DNA from 2 places in the Methylotenera sp. 1P/1 genome. Region 1 is predicted to be linked to the other one. Evidence: riboswitches for the same ligand, from Rfam matches in the RefSeq annotation. Region 1 holds a riboswitch; the other holds the start of a gene.
The links. Region 1 has a riboswitch for cobalamin ahead of A3Q3_RS0110160 (TonB-dependent receptor). Riboswitches for the same ligand answer to the same signal wherever they lie in the genome.
Positions count from the first base shown of each region.

Region 2: linked by a shared signal. The riboswitch ahead of A3Q3_RS0112800 (ribonucleoside-diphosphate reductase subunit alpha) and the one ahead of A3Q3_RS0110160 (TonB-dependent receptor) in region 1 are both predicted to bind cobalamin.

Region 1 is NZ_ARWC01000001.1:2,117,384-2,125,050, reverse strand. It holds gene A3Q3_RS0110180 (EVE domain-containing protein) at 27-485, opposite strand; gene A3Q3_RS0110175 (DUF2237 family protein) at 550-909, shown strand; gene A3Q3_RS0110170 (cell division protein ZapA) at 1,379-1,681, opposite strand; gene A3Q3_RS0110165 (hypothetical protein) at 1,681-1,911, opposite strand; cobalamin riboswitch at 2,007-2,220, shown strand; gene A3Q3_RS0110160 (TonB-dependent receptor) at 2,374-4,314, shown strand; gene A3Q3_RS0110155 (hypothetical protein) at 4,392-4,979, shown strand; gene bluB (5,6-dimethylbenzimidazole synthase) at 5,036-5,713, shown strand; gene A3Q3_RS0110145 (cobalamin-binding protein) at 5,710-6,537, shown strand; gene cobU (bifunctional adenosylcobinamide kinase/adenosylcobinamide-phosphate guanylyltransferase) at 6,539-7,066, shown strand; gene A3Q3_RS0110135 (RNA-binding S4 domain-containing protein) at 7,069-7,275, shown strand; gene cobC (alpha-ribazole phosphatase) at 7,289-7,667, opposite strand, start outside.
Region 2 is NZ_ARWC01000001.1:2,629,718-2,637,384, reverse strand. It holds gene A3Q3_RS0112805 (ribonucleotide-diphosphate reductase subunit beta) at 54-1,187, opposite strand; gene A3Q3_RS0112800 (ribonucleoside-diphosphate reductase subunit alpha) at 1,339-4,158, opposite strand; cobalamin riboswitch at 4,324-4,547, opposite strand; gene metE (5-methyltetrahydropteroyltriglutamate--homocysteine S-methyltransferase) at 4,746-7,028, opposite strand; gene A3Q3_RS0112790 (LysR family transcriptional regulator) at 7,145-7,667, shown strand, end outside.

The sequences.
Region 1 (7,667 bases):
ACTTAGTTTAAATAATGCATCGTGCCCTACTTTAATAACTCCAGAATATACGCCCAATCTTTGGGATCTACTGGCGTGATGGACAACCGATTACCGCGCTGCAAAATGCGTAGACCCTCTAATGCCGGCGTTTCCCGCATCTCCTTTAGGCTGAGCAAGCGTGTTTTACGTACTAGTTTTACATCGACATTAAACCAGCGCGGTGTTTCCTGCGTGGCTTTCGGGTCAAAGTACTTATGACCTTGCACAAATTGTAGGCGATCCGGGTACGCCAATGAACTGACCTCACAGATACCAGCCACGCCGGGCTCCTCGCAATTAGAATGATAGAACAACACCCCATCACCCACTTGCATCTGATCGCGCATAAAATTACGTGCCTGATAATTGCGCACACCATACCAATCTACCGTTTGATTCGGTCTGGCCGCCAAATCATCAATTGAAACATCCCCCGGCTCAGACTTCATTAACCAATAACGCATCTCTATATCTCGTCTAATCATTTTCTCGTATCATACGATGGACTTAGTTTTAAATGGAATAGCAATGGCAAAAAATGTACTTGGCACACCACTACAAACGTGTAGCACCAGCCCGATGACCGGATTTACACGTACTGGTTGTTGTGAAACCGGCCCGGAAGACAATGGCAGTCACACCGTATGCGCACAAATGACAGATGAGTTCTTGGCATTTTCGTTCTCCAAAGGCAATGATCTTTCCACCCCAAGATTAGAGTTTGGATTTACCGGACTCAAAGCCGGAGATCGCTGGTGTGTGTGTGCTGCACGTTGGCTGGAAGCTTCAGAAGCAGGCTTCGCCCCGCCTGTGGTGTTGGAAGCTTGTCACGAAAGATGCCTAGACATTGTGAGTCTGGCGGATTTGAAATATCACGCACTGAGATAAAGATAAAAACAAATTCAGAAAGTTTTGAATTTACACATCAAAATTTAAGGTGTTTGAGTGGTGCTTTGCATAACATCAATTGAGACGAGGCATTTGAGCAACCTTGTTCAAGCGAATCTAAAACAAGGCACTTGAGCGAACGCAATACACTAAGTACGAGGAACGAAAGTAACGCAGTGTCAGCGAGACTTCAACAAGGTTAATTCTCTTTGGTGTTACCTGAGCCGTTAATCCTGAACCAAAAAAGTTCAGGTGGTAACAGCCTAAAGCGCTTTAGGTTCACTCACCAAGGGCTACTTAAAAGCAGACCCAATTTAGAGCGATCACACCGCACCCGAATAGCCGAAACCTATAACAAAGACTAGTTCAAGGAATTTAGACTCAGGCAACACCAAAGAAAACGTTACGCCAAAAGATTATGTTTTAGGATGTTAAAACGTATTTGTGACGTTGAAATGAAGTGATTTGGCTACAACAGCTTATTTTGCAAAGAAATCGCCTCATCAATCTGGTTTTGCATAGTAAACATCCTACGCTTAATATCACCCACGTCAACTCCACCAGATTTAGTATTCAGCAACTCATGAGAAATGTTCAGAGCTGCCATAATAGCAATTCGTTCCACGCCCACAATCTTTCCCGCATCGCGAATTTCGCGCATTTTATGGTCTAAGTAATCCACCGCTTCCAGCAAGCCCTGACGCTCATCGTCTGTGCAAGATACTGTGAACTCACGACCCAGAATCTCAATATCAATTGGTTTTGAAGCCATTAAGATTGCCCCTCAGCCGGCAAAGTGCCAAGTAAAGTTTCCAACTGGTCACTGGCTTGCAGCATATTGCTTTTAAGACGTGCAGAGTCTTGCGCCGCTTTGGTCAGTTCAGATCGCAATTGCTGATTCTCATCGCGCAACGTTGCACAAACGCCGATGAGTTTACTCACTTTGTCTTCTAAACTTTTTAAATCAATCTCCATGCGCCCACTATAATTGAAAAAATTCATTAGCGTCAATAGCTAACGTTCACTATTCAAAGTGAATTAGCATGTTTCAAAATTTCTGTTGTATAAAAATTTTTAAGTCAGCGGTTACTTCGCTATAATAACGCCTGTTGTTAGGTGCTGGCATTGCATTTCTGCAATCCGGTGAAACTGGGAAACAGGTGCATTGTGTTTTACGCAATTATTCCTGTGCTGCCCCCGCAACGGTAAGTGATTTGAGATTTACCACATGCCACTGAGCTACATTCGCTTGGGAAGGCGTAAATCAGATTGTCACAAGCCCGGAGACCGGCCTACACAACATACGCTCAATCATGGGCAAAGTTTGGAAATGCCGCGGGGTGACGGTACATCAAAACGAGTGCCATGCGTTATTGCCCCCGTTGCGGTCTGTTCATCTCAATGTATTCCCATTCATACAATGCATCTTGCATGCGGGGACGCGTGTACATCAGGGAAAAGAGAATGAACAAAACTATTATTGCCAGTCTGATTGGACTGGCTTTCAGCAATACTGCTTTTTCGGCAGAAAATATCGACTTAGACGAGATTACGGTTAAAGCCAACCGCTTTGAGCGCAAAGAATCTGAAACCACTTATGCTTCAGAAATCCATACTGCAAAACAAATTGAGACATCTGGCGCACCTACGTTATACGATTATCTGACACAACAAACATCCTTAAATGTGTCACCTAACATTGGCAACCGTGCAACACCCGCGATTAACATGCGTGGCTTTGGCAATGAGAATGGCTATCAAAATGTGGTCATCACAGTGGACGGCCAGCGATTAAACAATATCGATCTACAACCTGCTTTATTAGCAGGCATTCCATTAAGTAATATTGAGCGTATTGAAATCAGCAAAGGCAGCGGCTCTGTTATTTATGGCGATGGAGCAACTGCTGGTGCGATACAAATCTACACTAAAGCTAAGTCTGGGGTAACCGTGAATACCTCTTTAGGTAACTTTGGACAAAAAAACCATGCTATTTCAGCAGGCATTTCAGAGCAGTACATTGATTTATCAGCTAACCTAGCCCATGACAGCTATGACGGTTTTAGCAAAAAAGACGCCTCTGGCCATAAAGATCAATTCACAAGTAACAGTCAAAACGCCAAACTCAAGATTAAGCCTACCGATTTTTTACGCTTCTTTGCGGAGGGTACCAGCTCACGCAATGATATTCGTTATGTGAACCCAATGACGAAAGCACAATTTAAAGATGACCCTAAGCAAGCTAACGGCACTTACAATCATCAATCATTCGATACCGACCAATGGCAATTGGGTGCTGAGTGGGACATTCTTAAAAACCTGCAATTGCGTGCAGTGCACTATAACGAGGACAAGTTCTCAGAGTTTATTTCTGCCACCCCCTCTACTGCAAACTCCATCTACAAGAGCAACGACATCAGCTTACGCTATCAGACAGACAGCTTTAGCCTGATTACCGGTTATCAGAACTTTGATGGTGAGCGTAACCGTTTTAGTGATTTCTTTGGTGTAACCTCTGACAAAACCACCAAGAAAAACGAAGCTGTGTACATACAAGGTGAAGTAAAGTTAGCTGATTGGACCCTCTCTGGGGGGGCGCGCGATGAAAGTGTGCGCTACAATTTCAAACCCGTCATCAACCCATTTGGCACAGCAGCAGCCAAAGAAAAACAGGATATTGATGCTTGGGATATTGGCGTGAATTATAAAGTTAACTCAAGCTTATCCATTTTCACCAATTACAACCAAGCCTATCAAGCGCCTGACATTGACCGTTTATTCGGTTTTGGATTTGGCTTTAATGGTTTTATCGAGCCCGCTAAAACCAGAACCCTCAATCTAGGCCTCAATCACATCAGTGATAAAAATCGTTTAAAAGTGACTACGTTCTACACCAAACTAGATGACGAGATTTTTCTCGATGTTGCTACCTTCTTGAATACCAACATTGATAGATCCCACAAATATGGATTTGAGATTCAGGACTATTTCCAGATTAATGAGCAATTGAGTACATCGCTTATTTATAACTACACGCGCGCTAAAATTGATCGTGAAGATCGTGGTGCTGGCGCCTACAATGGCAAAGACTTACCAGGTGTGCCGAAGCATTCTGTCGTCGCGAATTTAAATTGGAATTTTTTCACAAATGCACATCTCAACTTAAATCACACATGGCGTTCACGTGCCTATGCGTTTAATGATCTTGAAAATAATTTTGATCAAAGACAGAGTGCTTATGAGTCAACGAATATTGCTTTAAATTACCAGTTCAAAAATATTCAGCTATATACGGCTATCAATAATCTGTTTGAACATGAAAACTCCATACAAGTCGCTGATGACTCTATCTACCCAGTAGACTTTGTGCGTACATGGCGTATTGGTATGAAGGCAGATTTTTAACCAGGGATTTATGATTAAAGTGACATAGTGGTATGATTAGATTTTTACCACTATGTGCACTTGCAATAAGAGATACTATGTCAAAAAACTCGGCTTTAAGCGTTAAAACCCAACTGTTAGTTGCTGCGGCAATTAGCTTTTTTATGCTACTTACACGCGGTAGCCACGTGCTCACTAGTGTTGCACTGCCAGATGCAAGCTTAGCGCTGTTTTTGTTGGGTGGTATATATTTAGGCAGCAAGTTATCTAGCCGCTTGCTGTGGTTTGCTGCTTTTTTTACGTTAGCAACGGTGATTGATTTTGGTGCCGCCGCATTTGATCCAGCACAAGGCTTTTGCTTGACCAATGGCTATTGGGGATTGATTCCAGCCTATGGCGCGATGTGGTTGGGTGGTGTATGGTTAGCCAAACAAAATGACGCATTCAACCTTCTGCCTTATGTATTGGTAAGCCTGGTGACCACTTTTATTGCCTTTGTGATTTCCACACAAACCTACTATCTATTCTCTGGTCGCTTTCCAGCGAACGGTGTGATCGAATCTATGCAACATGGTTGGGAATATCTGCCTAGCTGGGTGGGCTTCTCGATGATGTATTTTGCCATCGCTTGGCTTACTGTCTTGGCTTTTCGCAATATCAAAGCACTTCAAACTTCGAAAGTGTAATGCGCTATGTTTGTACAAAAAGCCGCTCATATTAAGCGGCTTTTTTTATCGCTCAAATGACTAATCGACACGCTTATACCGAAGCCGAACAAGCCGCTATTTACAAAGCCATTGCGGAGCGACGCGATATGCGGCATTTTTTGCCTACGCCTATTGCGCCAGAACTACTGACTAAGCTATTACAAGCCGCCCACCATGCGCCTAGCGTGGGTTTGATGCAGCCTTGGCGTTTTATTCGTATCAGTGACCCTTCTTTACGCAAAGCCATTCATGCACAAGTGGACGCAGAACGTATTAAAACTGCGCAAGCCATTGGTGAGTTTGAAACTACTGCTCGCATGGCAGAGTTTATGCGCTTAAAAGTAGAGGGCGTCTTGGACTGCGGCGAGGTGCTCGTTGCCACTTTATGTGACCACAGAGAAAAACATATTTTTGGCCGCCGCACACTACCCGAAATGGACATAGCCTCCGTCAGTTGCGCTATCCAAAACATGTGGTTAGCCGCACGAGCCGAAGGCATTGGCATGGGCTGGGTATCGATGTTTGACCCTGTGAAACTCGCTAAACTACTTAATATGCCCGATGGCGCAAAGCCAATTGCTATTTTATGCTTAGGTTATGTCAATAGCTTTTACAAAGCGCCGATGCTGGTTGAGGAAGGCTGGGCCAAAGAAAAACCACTTGCTGAGATGCTCATGGAGAATCAATGGCAAAATGATGTGGAGTCCAAATGAAAGCCTTACCCCAGCGCATTGTTTGTTTAACTACAGAAACGGTAGAAGTGCTTTATTTATTAGGCGAGCAAGATCGCATTGTCGGCATTTCCGGCTACACCACACGCCCAGCAATTGCACGCCAAGAAAAGCCCAAGGTCTCAGCCTTTACCACTGCCAAAATCGACAAGATTTTAGCGCTAGCTCCCGATTTAGTGCTTGGCTTTTCTAATCTACAAGCCGATATTGCTGCGTCGCTCATTCAAGCTGGCATAGAGGTACATGTGTTTAACCAACGATCTGTTGACGATATTTTACGCATGATACTGACCACTGGCCGCTTAGTTGGCGCAACCGATAAAGCTGAAACCATTGTGCAAGATATTCAGCATCAAATTGAAACAGTACGCAACTCAGCTGCCAATTTACCACGCAAACCCAAGATATATTTTGAAGAGTGGGATGCGCCCATGATGTGTAGCATTCGCTGGGCAGCTGAGTTGATTGCGATTGCGGGCGGTGAAGATTGTTTTCCTGAGTTAAGCCAATATCACAGCGCGCAAGATCGTACAGTCACCCCAGCACAAGTGCTAGCGCGCATGCCAGACATTATTATTGGCTCTTGGTGTGGTAAAAAATTTCAACCAGAACAAGTGGCGGCACGCGAAGGTTGGCACAACATACCCGCCATTAAAAACAATATGGTATTTGAGATAAAATCAGCTGATATTTTACAGCCCGGCCCATCCGTATTTACATACGGGCTGACACAACTGCAAACAATTATTCGACAATGGAGCCACGCCAATCACATGCAAAACCAACTTACTGCAGAGGCAACATAATATGGCGCTACATTTAATACTAGGCGGTGCACGTTCCGGCAAAAGCCGTTATGCAGAGAAGCTGGCAGCACAACTAGAACTGCCAGTGATTTATATTGCAACTGCGCAAGTCTATGACCAAGAATTTAAGCAACGCGTGGAACACCACAAGGCATCAAGACCAAGCTATTGGACCACGATTGAACAACCATTTAACCTTGCGCAGTGTCTCGTTGCCCAAGACCAGCCGGATGTTTGCATCATTGTAGATTGCCTAACCCTGTGGTTGGCACAATGCATATGCCCAGATTGCGCACCGCTGGAAGGCGTAGACTGGCAACAAGAACGTGATCAGCTGCTTGCGGTATTGCCTACATTGCAGGCCAAGGTATTTTTGGTCAGCAACGAAGTCGGCATGGGCATTGTGCCACTCGGCGAAATCAATCGCCAATTTCAAGACGAACAAGGCAGACTTAACCAAGCCATTGCGGCCATTGCAGATCACGTGAGTTTTGTGGCCGCTGGCCTGCCGATTCAATTAAAGGGATAATAATGGAGATATTTGAATTAAAAGGTGAGCATATTGCACTGTGCGATTTGCTTAAACTCGTGGGCATTGCCGATAGCGGTGGACAAGGCAAAGCCATGGTAGCTGAAGGCATGGTGACAGTAGACGGTGAAATTGAATTGCGCAAAACCGCTAAAATCCGCGCCGGGCAAACTGTAGAATGTATGGGGCAAACCATACAAGTGCGCTAACACTACCTAGCGTCTAGCGATTTACATACTCAATCTTTGGCACTGTGCCGCAAAAGTCTAATTGCGTGACGCTGCCATAATCAATATTAAACCGGAACAACCCTTTTAATTGCATATTCAACACATGCGCCAATATTGCACGAATCATACCGCCATGCGTGACCACCAACACATGCCCTTGCGGATGCTGCTGTAATATCTCTTCGACAAAAGCCACGCCACGCTGTTGTAGCTGGCTAAATGTCTCGCCATTGGGCGGTGCCAATTCTGCGTAATTTTGTGCCCAGTGATCAAACACATCACGCGGAATATCATCCCAAGCGCGCATCTCCCAATCGCCAAAATGCAGCTCTTTGAGCCGCTCATCATGCGCAATGTTGTCTGTTACTAAC
Region 2 (7,667 bases), 510 kb from region 1:
AAAGGGTGGCTAAGCCACCCTTTTGACATTGCAAATGCTAAGACCTAAGACTACTAATCCCAGCTTAACGCGCCACCGGTTTGATATTCGGTCACACGTGTTTCAAAAAAGTTTTTCTCTTTTTTCAGGTCAATCATTTCACTCATCCATGGAAATGGATTGGTAGCGCCTGGGTACAACGCATCCAGACCAATCTGCTGACAACGACGGTTGGCAATAAAACGCAGATATTCTTTGAACATAGTAGCATTTAAACCCAAGACACCACGCGGCATGGTCGCTTCCGCATATTGATATTCCAGCTCTACGCCATGTTGAATCAAACTACGAATTTCATCACGGAATTCGGCGGTCCACAAATGTGGATTTTCCAGCTTAATGGTATTGATGACATCGATACCAAAATTGCAGTGCATGGATTCATCGCGCAAAATGTATTGATACTGCTCGGCCGCGCCCTGCATTTTATTCTGGCGACCTAACGCTAGAATCTGCACAAAGCCTACATAAAAGAACAAGCCTTCCATGATGCAGGCAAACACAATCAGTGAGCGCAGTAGTTGTTGGTCGGCTTCTGGCGTACCGGTTTTAAACGCTGGGTCCGTCAGTGTATTGATGAACGGAATCAGGAAATCATCTTTGGCCTTAATGCTCGCCACTTCTTGGTAAGCATTAAACACTTCTGACTCATCCAGCCCCAAGCTTTCCACAATATACTGGTAAGCATGCGTGTGGATGGCCTCTTCAAATCCTTGACGCAGCAAATATTGGCGGCATTCTGGCGCAGTAATATGACGGTATGTACCCAACACAATATTGTTGGCCGCCAGTGAGTCTGCTGTCGTAAAAAACCCTAAATTACGTTTAACGATTAAGCGCTCATCTTCAGTCAGCGCGGTGCTGTCTTTCCATTGTGCAATGTCGCGGCTCATGCTGACCTCTTGCGGCATCCAATGGTTAGCGCAACCCGCCAAGTATTTATCCCAAGCCCAGTGGTATTTAAACGGCACCAATTGATTCACATCGGTTTGACCGTTAATCATACGTTTGTCATTAGCATTCACACGGCCTGTGAATGCAGGTTGATTGGCTGCCAAGCTGGGTGCTGGCGGCGCTGGTTTACGCTCTACCACAGTCAAGTTGGGTGTTGCTGCTTCTTGTACAATATCTTCATCAAATGAAAGCATGTTTTTTCCTATTCTTAATTTAACTTTGCTAGAAAATTAAAAGTGCTAAGCGAGACTAGGCGTGAGAGAAAATTATGAGCGCGGCATACATTCAGTATGTAAGCGAAAAAATTTTGATCACAACGCCGTATCGCGACGAAGTTTTATTTTTCTATTGGCATGATTCGCATTCTGGATTGTCAATACTGCACATTTTAGGCGCCAGCTCTGGTTCACTCATCGCACCTGCAGATACCGCATTGAGTTCGCCACCGGTACCGGTCGATTTCTCTGCAGCCGTTGCCCCCATTGAGCGCAAGTAGTAAGTGGTTTTTAAGCCACGCAACCACGCTAACATGTAAATATCATTTAATTTTTTGCCTGATGGCACAGCAAAGTACAGGTTCAGCGATTGTGCTTGGTCTATCCATTTTTGGCGGCGCGCGGCAGCTTCTACTAACCAGCTCGGGTCTACATCAAACGCTGTGGCATACAGTGCTTTTAAATCTGCAGGTACACGTTCGATTTTAGCCAAGGAGCCATCGTAATATTTCAAGTCCGACACCATGACTTCATCCCATAAACCGCGGGCCTTGAGGTCATTCACCAATTGCTCATTCACAATCGTGAACTCGCCAGACAAGTTGGATTTTACGTACAAGTTTTGATATTCCGGCTCAATGCTGGCAGACACGCCAACAATGTTAGAAATCGTCGCTGTCGGTGCAATGGCCACGCAATTGGAGTTACGCATACCGACTGCAGCAATACGGCTACGTAATGCAGCCCAATCTAATGTGATTGAACGGTCGACTTCTACATGGCCACCACGTTCTGTCGTCAGTAAATCAAGCGTGTCGAATGGCAAAATACCTTGATCCCACAAGCTGCCTTTAAAGCTGGAGTATGCGCCACGCTCTTCTGCCAACTCGGTCGATGCCCAATAGGCGTGATAACACACGGCTTCCATGGTGCGATCCGCAAACTCTACTGCCGCTTGTGATGCATAAGGAATACGCATGGCATGCAGTGCATTTTGGAAACCCATAATGCCCATGCCCACCGGGCGATGACGATAGTTAGAATTGCGCGCTTTGCCTACGGCGTAGAAGTTAATATCCACCACGTTGTCTAACATGCGCATCGCTACTTTAGTGGTCGCAGCCAATTTGGCTTGGTCAATAATCAGCGCATCACCCTCTTGCGTGAGATGTTGCAATAGATTGACCGAACCCAAGTTACACACGGCAATTTCCGTATCCGATGTGTTAAGTGTGATTTCGGTACAAAGATTGGAGCTATGCACTACGCCCACGTGTTGCTGTGGTGAGCGAATATTGCATGGGTCTTTAAATGTGATCCAAGGATGGCCTGTTTCAAACAACATCGACAGCATCTTGCGCCACATTTGCAAGGCCGGCACGCGCTTGAATAATTTGATTTCACCGTTATCGGCTTTACGCTCATATTCGGTGTAAGCCGCAGCAAACTTTTTGCCGTATAGATCATGCAAATCAGGCACATCAGAAGGTGAGAACAATGTCCATTCGCCATTTTCAGTCACGCGTTGCATGAACAAATCCGGAATCCAATGCGCGGTATTCATGTCGTGCGTACGACGACGGTCATCCCCAGTGTTTTTGCGTAAATCTAGAAACTCTTCAATGTCCAGATGCCAAGTTTCCAAGTAACCGCACACTGCACCCTTGCGCTTGCCGCCTTGATTGACAGCGACTGCGGTATCGTTCACGACTTTTAAGAATGGAATCACACCTTGGCTCTTGCCATTGGTGCCCTTAATGCGCGCACCTAGTGCACGTACTGGCGTCCAATCGTTACCCAAACCACCCGCATATTTTTGTAGCAAGGCGTTTTCTTTAATGCCTTGGTAGATGCCTTCTAAGTCATCGCTCACCGTCGTCAAATAGCAGGAAGATAATTGTGAGTGCAATGTACCGCTGTTAAATAGCGTAGGTGTCGAGCTCATAAAGTCAAAACTGGAGAGCAAGTGGTAAAACTCAATCGCGCGTTCTTCGCGATCAATTTCATTAATGGCCAAGCCCATGGCCACACGCATAAAGAAAATCTGTGGCAATTCAATACGGCGCTCTTCAACATGTAAGAAATAGCGGTCGTACAAGGTTTGCAAACCTAAGTAACCAAATTGAAAATCACGGTCATGTGTTAATTCTGCACCTAGTTTTTCCAGATCAAACTGGCCTAAACGCGGGTCTAGTAAATCGGCTTCAATACCAATCTTGATATAGCGTGGAAAATAAGCAGCGTAAGCAGTGGCCATTTCGGTATGCGATACCGCACCACCTAGCACTTCCGCACGCACCAAATCCAACTGCAGGCGCGCGGTCACATAGTTATAGGCAGGCTCAGTTTCAATCAGGCTACGTGCAGAAAGAATCAGCGCTTTACGCACCTCGTTAAACCCAATGCCATCGTATAAATCGCGTACGGCTTGCTCAACCACCACGCTCGGTTTCACTGTGCTGCCCAAACCCACACACGCCTCTTCCACCATGTTATTTAGCATGGTCATATTGAGCGGTTTAAGCTTGCCGTCGATATTGATATTGATGTGATGCGCTTGTTGCTCTGGGGCATTGGCTTTCTCGGCAGCACGTTCGGCATTGCGCTTTTCGCGATACAGCACATAAGCGCGTGCGACATCGTGGTTACCATTGCGCATCAAGGCCAGCTCTACTTGGTCTTGAATATCTTCGATATGCACTGCCCCACCTGCTGGCATACGGCGCAACAATGCGGTATTTACCAATTGGCTGAGTGTAGCCACTTGATCACGCACACGTTGCGAAGCCACACTTTGATTGCCCTCTACCGCTAAAAACGCTTTGGTAATGGCAATGGCAATTTTGTCGAGTTGGTAGGCCACCACTGCGCCATTACGGCGGATGACTTGTAAAGTCGGATGTTGGCCAGATTGTGATGTTTCTACTGTTGATGTTCTTACATCATCCATGGATAGCTCCCTTAAAAAAGGGGCAGGTATGCCTTTGATGTGCTCACATTTTGTTTAAACAGTAAGCTTCAAAAAAGACCAGCTGGCAGAGTGTTTGTGCAAAGTGCAACACTCTATCTGCCGAGGACACCCCGCCTCAAACGTTATCAAAAATATTCACGCAATCAAGGTGAAAATACTGACGGCAGGTCTCCTGGCTCTTAGGTCTTCATTGTTTTTAGGCCTTCCCACATCAAACAATGCAGTGGCAGCTAATCAAAACAACTCGCTAATTACAGTTGCGGGGGCAGCTTTGGCTTGAGGTTAGACATTACATGTTAACCCGTACCGAATTCCCTTTTATTTCAACGTTTGATAAAAAGTTGAAAACCGTAGTGACGTTAATGTAACCCAATATAATGTGGTTTATCAATACAAAAAACACAATATATTGAATATATTTATCTAAAATTGATTATCGCTTTGATTTTATTCAAGTTTTAAATTAGCTTTAAATTAATTTAAAATTAAAAAAACCTCATGTCTCCATGAGGTTTTTATGTGGCCTAACGCACACGACCTTATGCGCTAGATTTCACTCAATTGGACTAAGCAGTTGTCAAAGAAGTCCGCAGATTTTTTGCAACCTGCACCATGTGTGCTAACGCCTCCATCGTTTCTGGCCACCCACGCGTTTTCAGGCCGCAATCCGGGTTGATCCATAAACGATCGGCTGGAATCACTTCCAACGCACGCTGCATCAGCTTTTCCATTGAGGCTACCGTAGGCACGCGTGGCGAGTGAATATCATACACACCAGGGCCAATCTCATTCGGGTAGGCAAATGCGCCAAAGCCATCTAATAGCTCCATTGCTGAGCGTGAAGTTTCAATGGTAATCACATCCGCATCCATGGCCGCAATAGCTGGCAAAATATCATTAAACTCTGCGTAGCACATGTGTGTGTGAATCTGTGTCGTATCTTCTGCCACACTGGCAGATAACTTAAATGCACGCACTGCCCAATTTAAGTAATGCTCCCACGCGGCTTTTTGTAGCGGCAAGCCTTCACGCAACGCTGGCTCATCAATTTGAATAATGGCAATCCCCGCTTGTTGTAAATCGGCCACTTCATCGCGGATGGCTAGCGCTAATTGCAGTGCAGTCAAATAACGTGGCTGATCGTCACGTACAAACGACCACTGCAACATCGTCACCGGACCAGTCAACATGCCCTTCACCGGTTTGGCTGAGAGCGATTGTGCATAACGCGCATATTCCACGGTCATGGGGGTTGGTCGATACACATCGCCATAAATCACTGGCGGTTTTACGCAACGTGAGCCATAGCTCTGCACCCAACCATACTGAGTAAAGGCATACCCTGCCAATTGCTCACCAAAATACTCCACCATATCGTTACGCTCGGCTTCGCCGTGTACCAGCACATCCAGCTCCAGTGCTTCCTGCTGACGAACCGCATACTCAATGTGCTCCAGCATTTTGGCGTGATAATGCGTTTGTGGCAGCGTGCCTTTTTTAAAAGCTGCACGGGCGGCACGGATATCTGCAGTCTGCGGGAAAGAACCAATGGTAGTGGTAGGCAGTAGCGGCAATTGCAAGCGTGTTTTTTGCATAGCTTGGCGCGTTGTAAACGTACTGGCGCGGTTTTCATTGACAGTATCAATGTTGGCAATCCTAGCTTGCACCGTTTGATCATGCACGCGGGTAGATGCTTTGCGGCTAGCAATCGCCTGCCGTGATTGTGCAAGTGCCTCAGCCACTGGGGCATCCCCTTGATTAATCGCCTGCGCCAAAATATGAAGCTCATCTAACTTTTCATCGGCAAATGCTAACCAAGACTTAAGCTCCTTGTCTAACTGCTGCTCATGTCTAAGTGTGACTGGTGTGTGCAACAGTGAGCAGCTTGGTGCGATCCACAGACGTTCTTTTAAACGCTCGGCGGGCACTGCCAAGAGCGCGAGCGTTTTGTCCAAATCGTTACGCCAAATATTGCGGCCATCAATCACCCCGACAGAAAGCACCCAGTAGGCAGGCAATGCGTTCACCCATGGCAGTAATTGTTCTGGCGCACGCACTGCATCAATATGCAAACCATCCACTGGTAAATCAGTAATCACACTTTGGTAGCGCGTGATGTTGGCAAAGTAAGTCGTTAGCAATAGTTTAGGGCGCTGCGTTCTTAACCAAGCATAAGCACGCTGAAACGCTTTTAACCATTGATCATCTAAATCCAGCGCAAAAATGGGCTCGTCAATTTGCACCCACTCAATCTTTCTAATGTGTAGCTCTTGCAGCAAATGCGCGTATTGCTGGGCTAGCCCATCTAACAAATCCAGCGCATGGATGCCTTTAGCTTTGCTTAAATACAAAAAGCTGACCGGCCCCAACAACACAGGCTTTACGTTGGCATTTAACTTTTGCGCTTCGTCTAGTTGGGTTAAGAAGTCATGTGCATTTACCGAAAACTGTGTTTCCGCATTCAGCTCAGGTACGATGTAATGATAGTTGGTATCAAACCACTTGGTCATTTCCATGGCGGGTTGCTCAATATTGCCACGCGCTAATGCAAAATATGCAGTCTCCGGCGGTGCATTTTTTTCACCAAACGGTGGCTTGGCAAAGCGCTTAGGCGTTGCACCAAACAACACAGCGTGGTCTAGCACATGGTCGTATAAAGAAAAATCATTGCTACTGATATACGTGAGCTCTGCTGCCTGCTGTTTTTGCCAATGGTTGGCACGCAATTGTGCTGCTGTGTTTTGTAAATCCGATGCAGTCGTTTCACCACGCCAGAACGACTCTAACGCAAACTTAAGCTCACGTTGTTCACCCACACGCGGGTACCCTAAAATATGTGTTTGTGCCATGTGCTGCCCTTCGCTTTTGAAAAAGCGTTATTGTTGATGACACAACTTTATTAATAAAGCGAAAGTTTTTATGGTAAATTTGAATTTAATTCATACCTGATATTTAAACTACTCAAATGCTAGAAATTCGCCACCTAAAATCGCTCAAAGCCATTGCGGAAACCAACAAACTTGGCTTGGCCGCTCAACGTGTGTTTTTAACGCAGTCTGCGCTGTCGCATCAAATCAAAGCGTTAGAACAGCATTACGATATTGTGCTGTTCAAACGCATGCCGCAGGGCTTAACGTTTACCAAGGCCGGCGAACGTTTACTGGCGTTGGCGCATGAGCTATTGCCCGCCATTGAAAAAGCAGAGCGCGATTTGGTGCGCTTAAAAAGCAATCAGTCTGGAGAACTGCGGATTGTGCTGGAATGCCACACTTGCTTTGATTGGCTCACCCCAGTGATGGACAACTTTAGACGCGCTTGGCCCGAGGTGGAAATTGATCTAGTGGCCGGTTTTCACAGTGACCCTTGGCAACTCATTGATGAAGGCAAAGCCGATATTGTGATTGGCGGTTTACCGCAAAAGAATACGCACTTACCTTACCTGCCTTTATTCAAATTTGAAATCATGGCAGTGTTGCCAAATGACCATC